Regions from separate parts of the Shouchella rhizosphaerae genome, predicted to be linked through region 2. Evidence: riboswitches for the same ligand, from Rfam matches in the RefSeq annotation. Region 2 holds a riboswitch; each other region holds the start of a gene.
The links. Region 2 has a riboswitch for thiamine pyrophosphate ahead of thiD (bifunctional hydroxymethylpyrimidine kinase/phosphomethylpyrimidine kinase). Riboswitches for the same ligand answer to the same signal wherever they lie in the genome.

Region 1: linked by a shared signal. The riboswitch ahead of V5G21_RS12710 (acetylornithine deacetylase) and the one ahead of thiD (bifunctional hydroxymethylpyrimidine kinase/phosphomethylpyrimidine kinase) in region 2 are both predicted to bind thiamine pyrophosphate.
Region 3: linked by a shared signal. The riboswitch ahead of tenA (thiaminase II) and the one ahead of thiD (bifunctional hydroxymethylpyrimidine kinase/phosphomethylpyrimidine kinase) in region 2 are both predicted to bind thiamine pyrophosphate.

The regions. Positions count from the first base shown of each region.
Region 1 covers NZ_CP144921.1:2,562,213-2,566,398, forward strand. The annotation lists gene V5G21_RS12700 (response regulator) at 1-13, opposite strand, end outside; gene V5G21_RS12705 (ATP-binding protein) at 65-1,657, opposite strand; TPP riboswitch at 1,745-1,853, shown strand; gene V5G21_RS12710 (acetylornithine deacetylase) at 1,919-3,196, shown strand; gene tenA (thiaminase II) at 3,200-3,871, shown strand; gene V5G21_RS12720 (acyltransferase family protein) at 4,063-4,186, opposite strand, start outside.
Region 2 covers NZ_CP144921.1:3,547,469-3,551,654, reverse strand. The annotation lists gene V5G21_RS17545 (Na+/H+ antiporter subunit E) at 1-391, shown strand, start outside; gene V5G21_RS17540 (Na(+)/H(+) antiporter subunit F1) at 384-659, shown strand; gene mnhG (monovalent cation/H(+) antiporter subunit G) at 646-1,068, shown strand; gene V5G21_RS17530 (HU family DNA-binding protein) at 1,309-1,584, shown strand; TPP riboswitch at 1,602-1,700, shown strand; gene thiD (bifunctional hydroxymethylpyrimidine kinase/phosphomethylpyrimidine kinase) at 1,786-2,613, shown strand; gene V5G21_RS21480 (WYL domain-containing protein) at 2,603-2,833, opposite strand; gene V5G21_RS17520 (BCCT family transporter) at 3,184-4,186, shown strand, end outside.
Region 3 covers NZ_CP144921.1:2,663,046-2,667,231, reverse strand. The annotation lists gene V5G21_RS13180 (TerC family protein) at 48-857, shown strand; gene V5G21_RS13175 (PTS transporter subunit IIC) at 970-1,995, opposite strand; TPP riboswitch at 2,145-2,244, shown strand; gene tenA (thiaminase II) at 2,318-2,992, shown strand; gene V5G21_RS13165 (DNA-3-methyladenine glycosylase I) at 3,032-3,562, shown strand; gene V5G21_RS13160 (TasA family protein) at 3,784-4,186, opposite strand, start outside.

The DNA of each region.
Region 1 (4,186 bases), 990 kb from region 2:
AAGGGGTTTGCATAGTTTGATTCGCTCCTCTGATTTGTTTCCTTATAAAGATGCATTGTATGATTTACAGTCTTTTATGTTTAGGTATAGCAATCGTCATACGCATGCCGCCCCCAGGGCGTTCGGCCATGAACCAAGTGCCATGAAGCTGGTGAAGGGCGTGTTGCATGATGGTTAAACCAAGGCCGTGCTGGCCCTCGCTTTTGCTTGTTGCCCCTGTTTCCAAATAGTGCGCTTCTTCTTTAGGGGTCATACCCTTGCCGTTGTCTTCAATATCCATAATCATATCATTCCCAAAATCGGTAAAAGCAATATGGACATGGGCGTTTGCTCCTTGGTGAGCAACAGCCGCCTCTAAGGCATTGTCAATTAAGTTGCCGATGACAGTCACAACATGGTCGCTTTTGATTGTCGCAGGATAATCGAGCCAAGTGCTTCCTTCTGCAAATGTAAGGGCTGCTTTCATTTCTTTGGCACGGTTTACTTTGCCAAGCAAAGCTGCGACAATAAGCGGGTCTTTCACAGAAGCCATGAGGAAGGTGACTGTTTCTTGCAACTCTGTTACTTCCGCTTTCATAAACGCTTTTGCTTCTTCGTATTTCTCAAGCAGCAATAAGCCATTTAATGTATTAAGCTTATTCAAGTATTCATGGGTTTGCGCTCGCATATGTTCGGTATGTTGCTTAATCTCCAACAATTCATTTGCCAGGTCCTCTACTTCTGAAAACGGGCGGATCGTCAACACAAAGCCGATTGCTGCATGTTTAGCTAAAATTGGCGCCGCATCCACAATATAAAGAGTGTTAGCGATTAATAGCCTCTGTTGGGTCATCTTTTCCGGGTTTTCAGCAGCTTGTTTAATAAACGCTTGCAATTGAGGTTCAGTTAATTCGCCATCCACATGGCTCCCTAAAATTACTCGTGCACGTTTATTTGCTGAAAGAATCTGGAGATCGGGGCCAACTGCCAGCGTTGCGTCCCCTACCGATTCGAGAATTGCTTGTTTTTCCGAAAAGGCGCGCGAGATTTCCTCCGGTTCTAACCCGAAGATAAGTTTTTTGACGCGTCTAGCGATATAGAGTGCGCCGGGAATGCCAATCAAGAGGGCTAAACCGCCAAAGCCAGCAACGCGCAGTTGGTAAAAAAGAATGTCATCCTTAATTTCAGTCGTTAGAAAACCAACTGATGAAACGCCGATAATGTTTCCTTCTCTGTTGAAAATCGGCGTTTTGGCTTTTACAGCCTCGCCAAGAATTCCATTGCCAATAAAAACGGTTGATTTGCCGGCAAGAGGCGCTTCGTTGCTTGTTTCTGTCTTCTGGCCAATTTGGTTTTCATGAGGATGAGAATACCGAATCCCTTCCGTATTGGCAATAACAACATAATCAGCGCCCGTGCGCTTGCGCAATGTTTCAGCAATTGGCTGAATCCGTGCTGCTGGATTTTGGTCGGCAAACGCATCAATAATGTCCGGGTGTTCAGCGATTAGTTCCGCTGCCGCCAGTGCTTTTTCTCCCGTGGTTCGCTCAATCATCCCGTCGATAATGGATGAAAAGAACACCGTTACAAGCAGCAATGAAACGAGAAGAACAATAGCCATTAATGCAGTCATTTGCCCAAAAAGACCCAAGCGTTTCAATTTACGTGGAAAAGCCATAAAAGCCATCTCCTATCGTGTTCATAAAAGATCAAGCCTTGCCGATTGCGCTTACATATGGTAGCGTTAGTATATCAAAACAATCACTAAAACCGCTAGGGGTGCTTCGAATGATGGAAGCTGAGAGAGGCAAACGCCTTAACCCTTATCACCTGATCTGGTTCGGACCAGCGGAGGGAAGCGGGCACGTTTTCTCGACATGCCACCCGCTTCTTTTTTAAGTAGCGGTTTTTTTGTGTGGAAAAGGAGGACAACAACCAGGTGGAATCGTTGCTTAAGCAAGTGGAAGAACGGGAAGAGGAGCTCATTCGGCTTGTGTCTGATTTGATTTCCTATCCGACCATAGCCCCTCCAGCCCGAAATACGGCCGATATCCAGCAGTATATTGAAGGCTATTTGCGTGCTGCGGGGATGGCTGTCGATAAGTGGGAATCGTACCCAGGCGATTGGAATATCGCGGCAAAGAAAGAAGGCACAGATAGAACGAAGTACCATAGCCTCCTTTTAAATGGCCATGTCGATGTCGCTACAGTCGAAGAGGAAGAAAAAAGCCAATGGAAATACGCTCCTTTTTCTCCTAGAGTAGAAGAACGGACGCTGTATGGCCGTGGTGCCGCCGATATGAAAGGCGGGCTTGGCGCTTGTTTGTTCGCCTTGCGTCTTTTGCATGATCATGGCATTGAACTAAAGGGCGACGTCCTGCTTGAAGCAGTTACAGGCGAAGAAGTCGGCGAGGCTGGCACGAAACAATGTTGTGAGCGAGGCTATACGGCAGATTATGCACTTGTAGCCGACACAAGCAACTGCCGTGTCCATGGACAAGGCGGTGTCATTACTGGCTGGATTACCGTAAAAAGTGACTCGACTCACCATGATGGCACGCGGCGGAATATGATCCATGCCGGTGGCGGCTTAAAGGGAGCTAGTGCGATTGAAAAAATGGCTAAACTGATTGCTGCTTTGCAAGAACTTGAGCGCCACTGGGCTGTGACAAAGTCGTATCCAGGTTTTCCGCCTGGAACCAATACGATTAATCCAGCTGTCATTGAAGGCGGGCGCCATCCAGCGTTTATTGCTGATGAATGCAGGTTGTGGGTAACGGTGCATTTTTATCCAAATGAATCTGCCGAAGAAGTGGCCAACGAAATTGAAGCCCATCTTCTTGCTACAGCTAAAGCGGATGTGTGGTTGAAGGACCACCTTCCAACCTTTACTTGGGGCGGCGCCTCTATGATTGAAGACAAAGGGGAAGTATTCCCTGCTTTTTCAATCGATGAAGCTCATCCTGCATTATCTGTTTTAAAGACCGTCCATCAGACTGTTTTCGAGGCTCCATTGGAAATAGAAATGTCAACTAGCGTGAACGACGGTGGCTGGTTGGCCGAATATGGAATGCCGACGATTTGTTATGGGCCTGGGAAATTAGCACACGCCCATGGCGTGAATGAACAGCTTGACATTGATGAACTCGTCCGTTATACGAAAGCGCTTGTCGCCTTCATTTATAAATGGTGCAATACCGAAAAAAGGGGAGAATAACTTATGAAGTTTTCAGAACGTATTCGTAAAAACGCTGATCCGATTTGGCAAGCGAGCCACAATCATCCGTTTGTCCAAGGAATTGGCCACGGCACTCTTGAACTAGAAGCATTTCAATATTATATGTGCCAGGATTATAAATATTTGATTGAGTATGCCCGCGTCATTGCCCTAGGCACAGTATTGGCACCTGATTTGGAAACGATGTCTGGTTTTGCGAAAGCGCTTGATGAAACGCTTAACAGCGAAATGGATCTGCATCGCGCATATGCGAAGCGCCTCGGAATTACACAGGAACAGTTGGAACAGACAGTTCCTGGCCCAGTAACGCTTGCTTATAGCAGCGCGATGATGGCTGAAGCACAAAAAGGATCCCTTGCCGAGCTCATTGCGGCGATTTTGCCGTGTGCTTGGAGCTATTATGAAATTGGCACAGCGCTCGCGAAGATTCCAGGCGCCACAGAACATGAGGCATACGGAGAATGGGTGAAAATGTACTCTTCGCCTGAGTTTGGCGCAATTGCGGACTGGCTGATTGCCAAGCTAGACGAGCTTGCCGCAGAAAAGAGCGAGGCCGAACTAGACCGCATTGAAACGATCTTTATGAATACGAGCCGCTATGAATATATGTTCTGGGATATGGCTTATAAACAAGAAAACTGGCCGATCGGTTAAAAAAACGCTGTGCCCTGTTAGCGGGCATAGTGGAGGTTGTCGACAAAATCATCAGACTGATAGAAAACGCTTGTCAGACGAGGAGTGCAGGCGAGGGAAAATGCGAATAGAACGGGCGTTCATGAGCATATGACCGAGACAATCGACGAAGTATGCGAGCGTTTGTCTACAGTCTGAAACGCTGTGCCCTGTTAGCGGGGCACAGCGTTTCCTTGTAAGGCGTGTTGCTTCTGCAACCGCCCCTGCCTTTTCAATGGTGCTTTTCCAAGCAGCCATGGGTATTTCTGCAACAAATAGATAAATGGGACGACAAGG
Region 2 (4,186 bases):
AGGGATGCTTGTCGTTCTTTGTTTAATCCGTTTTAAAGGCCGCTATTTTTACATGCTTCGCGTTTGGTCTTTTTTAAAGCTAATGGGTGTGTTTGCCAAGGAATTGACGGTTGCCAACCTGGATGTTGCCAAAATTGTCATCAGCCCTAAAATGAACATTGCTCCTGGGATCATTGCCGTGCCAACTGAACTGGAGACGAGGGTGGAAAAAACATTGTTTGCCGTCATGATGACATTGACACCAGGAACGATGTCGATTGAGTTTTCAGAAGACGGTCGCTACATTTTTGTCCATGCCTTAAATGCCGAAGACAAAGATGGGCTGGTTAAGCAAGCAAAAGATACATTTGAGGCTGGCATTTTGGAGGTGACCCGTCGCTATCATGTTTAATTTGTTGCTCTCTATTGCTTTAGTCATACTAAGCCTAGCCGCGCTCCTTTGTTTTGTCCGTGCCCTTCTTGGACCAACCAATCATGACCGCATTGTGGCGCTTGATACCGTTGGCATCTTATTAATTGGCTTTGTCGGCATCTTAATGATTCTTCAAGACACACGCGCCTATACCGAAATTCTTCTCGTCGTAGGCATTCTCGCTTTTGTAGGCTCAGCCGCCATGGCGAAATTTCTTGAAAGGGGGAATTTGTTTGACGACGATTGAATGGCTAATCGCAGTTTTGGCATTACTAGGATCTATTTTCGGCTTCCTTTCTGCTGTCGGCATCGTTCGATTGCCTGATGTGTACTCCCGTCTCCATGCGACGGGAAAAAATTCGACATTTGGCATTATGATGATCATGGCCGCTGTATTCCTCTACTTTTTTGTATTAAAAGGCGAGTTTATTGGCAAGTTGTTGTTAACGATTCTATTTGTGTTTATTACGGTGCCGATTGCAGCATTAATGATTTCTCGATCCGCTTACCGTATAGGCATTCCGATGGACGCTTCCACTGTTTGTGATGAAATGAAGCCTTTTTATGACAAAGAAAAGAAAACATATGCGAACAACAGCAAACAGACAACAAATGAAAATCCTACAAAACCATTACCTACAGAAAATAGGCCCTAAATAAAAGGACACGTTTGATGACAAGAATAGTGCTGAATTTGGGGAAAAACGTTACAAAGTGATTAAAAATCAGGTGTTCAGCCTTATTTTGGCCTTTAAGTCTTGACACAACAAGGATTCATGAGTAAATTAAGGGCAGGCATTGTCGCTATAAGCCGCACACAGCGAATATAGCAATATGTTGGTCTGTAAGAAGAAAAGAATGAAACAACTTTACGATAAGAAAAGGAGTTTTTTAAGATGAACAAAACAGATTTAATCAATGCAGTATCAGAACAAGCAGAAATCTCTAAAAAAGACGCTTCCAAAGCAGTTGACGCTGTTTTTAATGGCATTACGGAATCACTCGTAAAAGGAGCAAAAGTACAACTCGTCGGTTTTGGTAGCTTTGAAGTCCGCGAGCGTTCTGCTCGTAAAGGCCGCAACCCGCAAACTGGCGAAGAAATTGAAATCCCAGCAACAAAAAACCCTGCTTTCAAGCCAGGTAAACAGTTAAAAGACGCTGTTAACGAGTAAAACAACAGCAAACACATAGATTCCACTAGGGGTGCTTCGTGCTGAGAAAAGGTTCGCCTTTAACTCTTCAACCTGATCTAGTTCATACTAGCGTAGGGAAGTGGAAACGTAAAAAATACATTTGTTTTTTTTACATTACAACAGTCGCCTCCACAAGTACGGGCGGCTGTTTTTTTATTTTAGACAGAAAGGATGATGGCGTTGTCGACGATTTATCGCGCTTTAACGATCGCTGGAACCGATCCTACAGGAGGAGCTGGCATTCAAGCCGATCTCAAGACGTTTCAAGAACTAGAAGTGTATGGAATGAGCGTGATTACCTCGCTAGTGGCGCAAAATACGACAGGTGTGCGGGCTATCCACCACGTACCCCTTGAATTCATCGACCAGCAGTTCCAAGCGGTTGTCGATGATATTTACCCAAGCGCTATTAAAACAGGCATGATCGCGCTCCCAGAAATGATGGAACTCCTGCAACAACAACTAAATTCCCACAAAAACGTCCCTTATGTTTGCGACCCAGTGATGATGGCCAAAAACGGCGACCCATTGCTAGAAAAGCATGTGCGCGCTAAGCTTCGCGAGACACTTGTGCCTTTAGCAACAATTGTCACACCTAATATTGCTGAAGCGGAAGATTTAATTGACATGCAAATTGATGATATTGACGATATGGAAAAAGCAGCCATACGGATTGTTAAAGAATTAGGGGCACAAAGCGTTGTTGTAAAAGGGGGAAGTTTAACAGGCGATGCGGTTGATGTGTTTTACAGTAGAGAGACTGGATTGTTTAAATTGGATGCGCCCCGTACGGATACAAAACACACACATGGGACAGGCTGTACCTTCTCAGCAGCGATTTGTGCCCAATTGGCTAAAGGCATAGCGCTATTGGATGCAGTCCAAAAAGCAAAAGCTTTTACAGCAGATGCCATTACTTGGTCTTTACAAATTGGGAATGGCTATGGTCCAACCAACCATTGGGGTCATCGACTTAATGGGTTACCAGGCAAAAACGTTAACCAATAAGGGAACGATTCCCGCGTTTATTTGTCAACCAAGCGCATGAGAGAATATGGTCCAGTGCAAAGGCTCGATACGCATTTTTTAAATGGCAATAACAAAAAACATGCGTCTCGGTAACGGTGTATACTGTAACTTCCCTTTGGGTTAGCTTTTTATTTTTTGCTTCATAGATGAGTTCTACCCGCCCTTGCTCAGTAGCAGCTCTGTTTAATAACCGGATCATCATAATCACACTCCTTTTGATTATTATTATAACGATCGAACGAATGTTCGTCAACAAAAAAACAGAATGTTTGTTCGTTGTATTTTCTCCCGCATCTTACTAAGAAAGATGCGGGCTTTCTGTTTTAACAATCATTCATTGTGGGTAAATCCTCCTTGCCTCTCATTCCTTCTTCCTAAGCTCAACTATCTATTTTCATCGCTTTTTGTTCGAGTTCATAGACGCATACATGGGAGTTAAGTATAATGGGAAAAGTATTTGGAAATCACCTCCCAGGTTATAAACGCGAATAAATGGGTAAGTAAAGTTTATTCCGTCATCACAGTTGATTTAAAACAAGGAGCGCATCAATGAATTCAAATGACACACGAACGAAGATTGACCCCGTATTTTACTGGGTGCTTGGCATCCTCCTTATCTTTATTGTTGTTGGCATCTCTGCTCCAGCGCGCCTTGAAGCGATTACAGCCGCTGCCCAGGCCTTTATCGCCGATCGGTTTGGCTGGTATTATTTAATCGTCGTTACCTTCTTTTTGCTTGTATGCCTCTTTTTTATCTTTAGCCCTTATGGAAAGATACGTTTAGGCAAAGATGAAGACCGTCCTGAATACAGTTACTTAACATGGTTTGCTTTCTTATTTAGCGCAGGACTCGGCGTCGGGCTTCTGTTTTTCGGAGCTGCCGAACCAATTGCTCATTATGCAGTGAGCTCACCGACTGTAGAAGAAGGAACGGGAGCAGCTGCGCTAGAGTCCATGAAGTACGTATTTCTCCATTGGGGTTTTCATGGTTGGGCCATTTATGCAATTGTGGCGATTTGTTTGGCTTACTTTAATTTCCGCAAAGAACAGCCTGGCCTGATTAGCGCAGCGTTGTCGCCATTAATTAATCCAAATGGCTTCTTTGGCAAAACGATTGATGTGATCGCTATTATTGCCACATTGTCAGGAATTGCAACGACGCTCGGATTTGGGGCCGCTCAAATGAACGGCGGCATTTCCTTCCTGACAAACTTAGAAAACAGCTTTATGCTCCAGTTAGCGATTATTGTTGTGATTACCGTGCTCTTTCTTATTTCAGCAAGTACAGGGCTTGATAAGGGAATCCGCATTTTAAGTATTGTCAATATGACACTTGTCGTGCTTATGTTGCTGTTTTTCGCCGTGTTTGGTGCAACCATGTACTCGTTAAACCTTTTCACAAATACACTTGGCCAGTACATACAATCCTTGCCTGAACTTAGTTTTACGATTGCGCCAAACAGTGCAGAACACCGTGCTTGGATTAACGCGTGGACCTTGTTTTATTGGGCCTGGTGGATGGCATGGTCCCCTTACGTTGGTACATTCATTG
Region 3 (4,186 bases), 880 kb from region 2:
GAAAACGAGCTGGAGTGGACATTAACTAAAGAGAGGCGAGTGGAGCGATGGATGTATCATTACTTTTAGAGTACAGCTGGGTGCTTGTTGTGCTTATTGCATTGGAAGGTGTATTGGCGGCTGATAATGCGCTAGTTCTAGCGATTATGGTCAAACATTTGCCTGAGACAGAACGTAAAAAAGCGCTCTTTTACGGTTTGGCTGGCGCGTTTGTTTTTCGGTTAGGTTCGTTGTTTATCATTTCTTTTCTTGTCGACATTTGGCAAGTTCAAGCGATTGGTGCCGCATACCTATTATTCATTGCGCTAAACCATTTATACCGAAAGCATATTGTCAAGAAAAGCGAGGAAAAGGCCGGCATTGCAAAAGCTAAAAAAGGAAGCGGCTTCTGGACGACTGTGTTAAAAGTCGAAGTCGCCGACATCGCCTTTGCTGTTGACTCGATTTTAGCTGCCGTTGCCTTGGCCACCGCTTTAACGCCAACTAACCTCGGCACGGTCGGCAGTATGGACATCGGCCAATTTATTGTCGTCTTTCTTGGCGGTTTCATCGGCCTCTTAATCATGCGCTTTGCAGCTACAAAATTTGTTGCACTGCTCGAAAAACGGCCTGGCCTTGAAACGGCCGCATTTATTATTGTTGGCTGGGTTGGCGTCAAGTTGACGGTGCAAGTGCTTGCCCATGATGCGATTGCATGGATCCCACACGAATTCCCACACTCAACGGGCTGGAAGCTCTTTTTCTACGGCGTTTTAGTTCTTATTGTCATTGCCGGATGGTTCTTATCAAGCAAACCACAAGATGGCGAACAAGAAGCGCAGTCAGAAAAACGAGCTGAACGAAAAATCGAAGGATAAGAAAAAACAAAGCTCAGCTTCCGCTGAGCTTTGTCTTCTATTCCAACGACAGCCTCGGCTGGCCATCATTACGTCTATGTTTGGCGTAAGCCTGAAAGTACCTTCTTCTCCATTATTGCAGTTTAATATGCAAATCGCCTGTTTTCGCCCAGCCAATCCGTTTGATTAACTCATATAACGCCAATGAAATGATCCCTGGCAAAATGATGCCTGTGCCTATAAAAATGAACAAGCCTGTTATTCCTTGTGTGGAAAAAATCGTAATAGGCGCAATCAAAGAATTCAAGCCTAAACCGGCAAGCTCATACGAAACTTGGAACTGAAAGGCTAGTGAAGCAATCGGAGCGCAAATAATTGCTGCGGCAAACGGAGGCAAACAGAGGCGCGGGTTTTTAATTAAATTGGGAAACTGTACTTTTGGCGTGACAAGCCCTTGGGCAAGTAATGCCCCAGCATCGTTTTGTTTCCAAGACATAAGGGTGAAACCGACAAACTGAGCTGTGCAACCAATTAATGCTGCACCACTTGAGATCGGGTCCATTTGCAAGGCAATCGCAAGTGCAGCCGATGAAGCTGGTGTCATAAGCAAAATGCTCCATGTGAGAGCGATGGCCATTGGAGCGATAATAGGCGATCCTTGTACAGACGTAGCCAGTTGCGCGCTTATCCATTCTAGCATCGGTGTCGTAACAGCTGCCATAACAAGTCCTACAAGCCCGCCAACAAAAATACCGGAAAAAGGAATTGCCATCATATCCAGTTTCGTCTTTCCAGTTATTCGTTTGCCGACATAAGTCGCAGCGACTGCTGCAATAACAGCGCTCACAGGTTGTCCTGGTGCGAGAACTGGCAGCCCTTCGACAAAACTAATCGCATTGCCGCCCACCGTACTCGAAGCCATAGCTGCATAAATGACGAGCGTGTTTCCTCCTAGCTGGTAAGCGATCCCGGCGCCAATTGCTGGAGCGAGTAGAATTTTAGTAATGGAGCCAATTGTGACAAACGCACTCCAACCAAAAATATTGCCGAAAGATTCAAACAAAAGTCCAATACCTAACGTAACAAGCACTGCATTGGCGACCCCTGCAGATGCTTTATACATCCGATCAATTACGTATGATTTCATGCTGTCTCCCATCCTTACAATATTTCATTTATCTGTCTATTTTTAGTCTCCGAAGCATCATAACACCTTCTAGCGTGCCTTGCAAATGTTTTTTGCCAGTGGGCAACGTACCGTTAACAGCTATTCATTGCACTTTGTCTGAAGATATGGTTCACTTTAAGAAGAACCACTAGGGGAGCCATCTGGCTGAGAAAAGCGCTGCTTTGACCCTTTGAACCTGATCTGGCTTGTACCAGCGTAGGGAAGTGGAGAACAATTGCTTATTCATGTAAAGCAACTCTCCTTTCTTTGCGTCAGGCATCCCTTTGTGGAAAAAAAGGAGGAGACGATTTTTATGAGTTTTACTGCCGAACTTCGCAAAACCGCCGACCCGATTTACAAAGCCATATTTAGCCATCCGTTTGTACAAGGTATTGGCAAAGGCTCGTTGCCCGCAGATTCCCTTATTCACTACGTCAAACAAGATTTTGAATACTTAAATACGTTTATGCAAATATACGGCATTGCTATTAGCCGGTGCGAAAACCGCGAAGACATTGCGATGTTCGCGGAACAAATTGGCTTTATTTTGCACAGTGAAACACACCCTCACCATAATTTTTGCAAGGTGGCAGGCGTCCGCTATGAAGATTTGCAATATGAGCCTCTCGCCCCAACTGCCCACCACTATACACGCCACATGCTTGATGTCGCCCACCGTGGTTCTCTCGCCGAAATATTGGCTGTGCTTCTGCCTTGTCCGTGGACATACCAAGCGATCGGCGACTATTTGTACGAAACGTTCCAGCCAAAAGCGAACCATCCATTTTTCGACTGGATTTCCTTTTACCGCTCAAACGGAGAAATGGGGGTAACGAAACAATTTTGTAAACGCCTCGACGACCTTGCGGCACATGCTACCGAACAAGAAAAAGAACGGATGCAAGACCATTTTTTAAAAAGCTGTCAACTAGAGTATAGTTTTTGGGAAATGGCTTATGTAAAAGAAAAATGGCCGGTTGCTTATTAACAGTGCTCCGGCTTATCGTTCAAATATGAGGAGGTTCCTATGCCAAAGCGTTGTAGTTGGGTAAGTAACAGCCCCCTCTACGAGCACTACCATGATAGCGAATGGGGGCGCCCTACTTATGACGACCAACAGCTATTTGAAATGCTTATGTTAGAGCTTATGCAATCAGGATTAAGCTGGCTAACTGTCTTAAAAAAACGAGATGCGCTCCGAACTGCATTCGCTAGCTTTAACTGGGAGTCATTGGCCCGTTTTACAGAAGAAGATGTGGCGCGCTTAAAAGAAATGAAAGCGATCATTCGCCATGAAGGAAAAATCCGTGCCGTTCTTACAAATGCGGCTGTAGCTCGTACACTTGCAAACGAGCATGGCTCCTTTGCCCATTTTATCTGGTCCTTTGCTCCAAATAAACAGGACAACCTTTCCGAACAAGCTATAGCGCTCAGCAAAGTGTTAAAGTCTGCTGGTATGGCCTTTGTTGGGCCAACCACTTGCCAGTCTTTTATGGAAGCTGCTGGCTTAGTCAACAGCCATGAACAAGACTGCTACCTTTATCAACCAGCAAAATAGGAATTTCTGTTTTAGTAGACAACAAAAAATAGGTTGTCGGCAAAGTCGCTAACCGCAATCAGACTGATAGAAAACGCTTGTCAGACGAGGAGTGCAGCCGAGGGAAGATGCGAATAGAACGGGGGTTCATGAGCATATGAGTGAGGCAAACGACGAAGTATGCGAGCGTTTGTCTACAGTCTGAGGTTGTCGGCAAATGCCGACAACCTCCACTGACTAAATTATTTCGCGCCTTGGTCTGTTTGCTTGGCTAATACTTCAAGTGAAGCAGTATAAACAGCTCCTTGGTATTCATTGCCTGCATTCTCGTCTAATTTCACGCCAAAATTAAGATCAATGTATTGGCCTTCATCCAATTGCCAAAATTCGTTGTCAGGTCCTTGCAAGCTGCCATCGCCAAGCACAAACTGATCAGCATTTTCGTCATAAGCTTGTTCATCAATTAAGGCAGCTACAACTTCAACGCCATTTGCCTCGGCCGTATGTGAAAAAGACTGAACTTCATTAGTAATGCCATTAAACAATTGGTCTAACTTATATTGTGCATCTTCATACACATCCCTGCCTGGCGTTGTTGTATACTTAATCGCAATGTAGCCAACTTTATACGCATCGATGGGTACA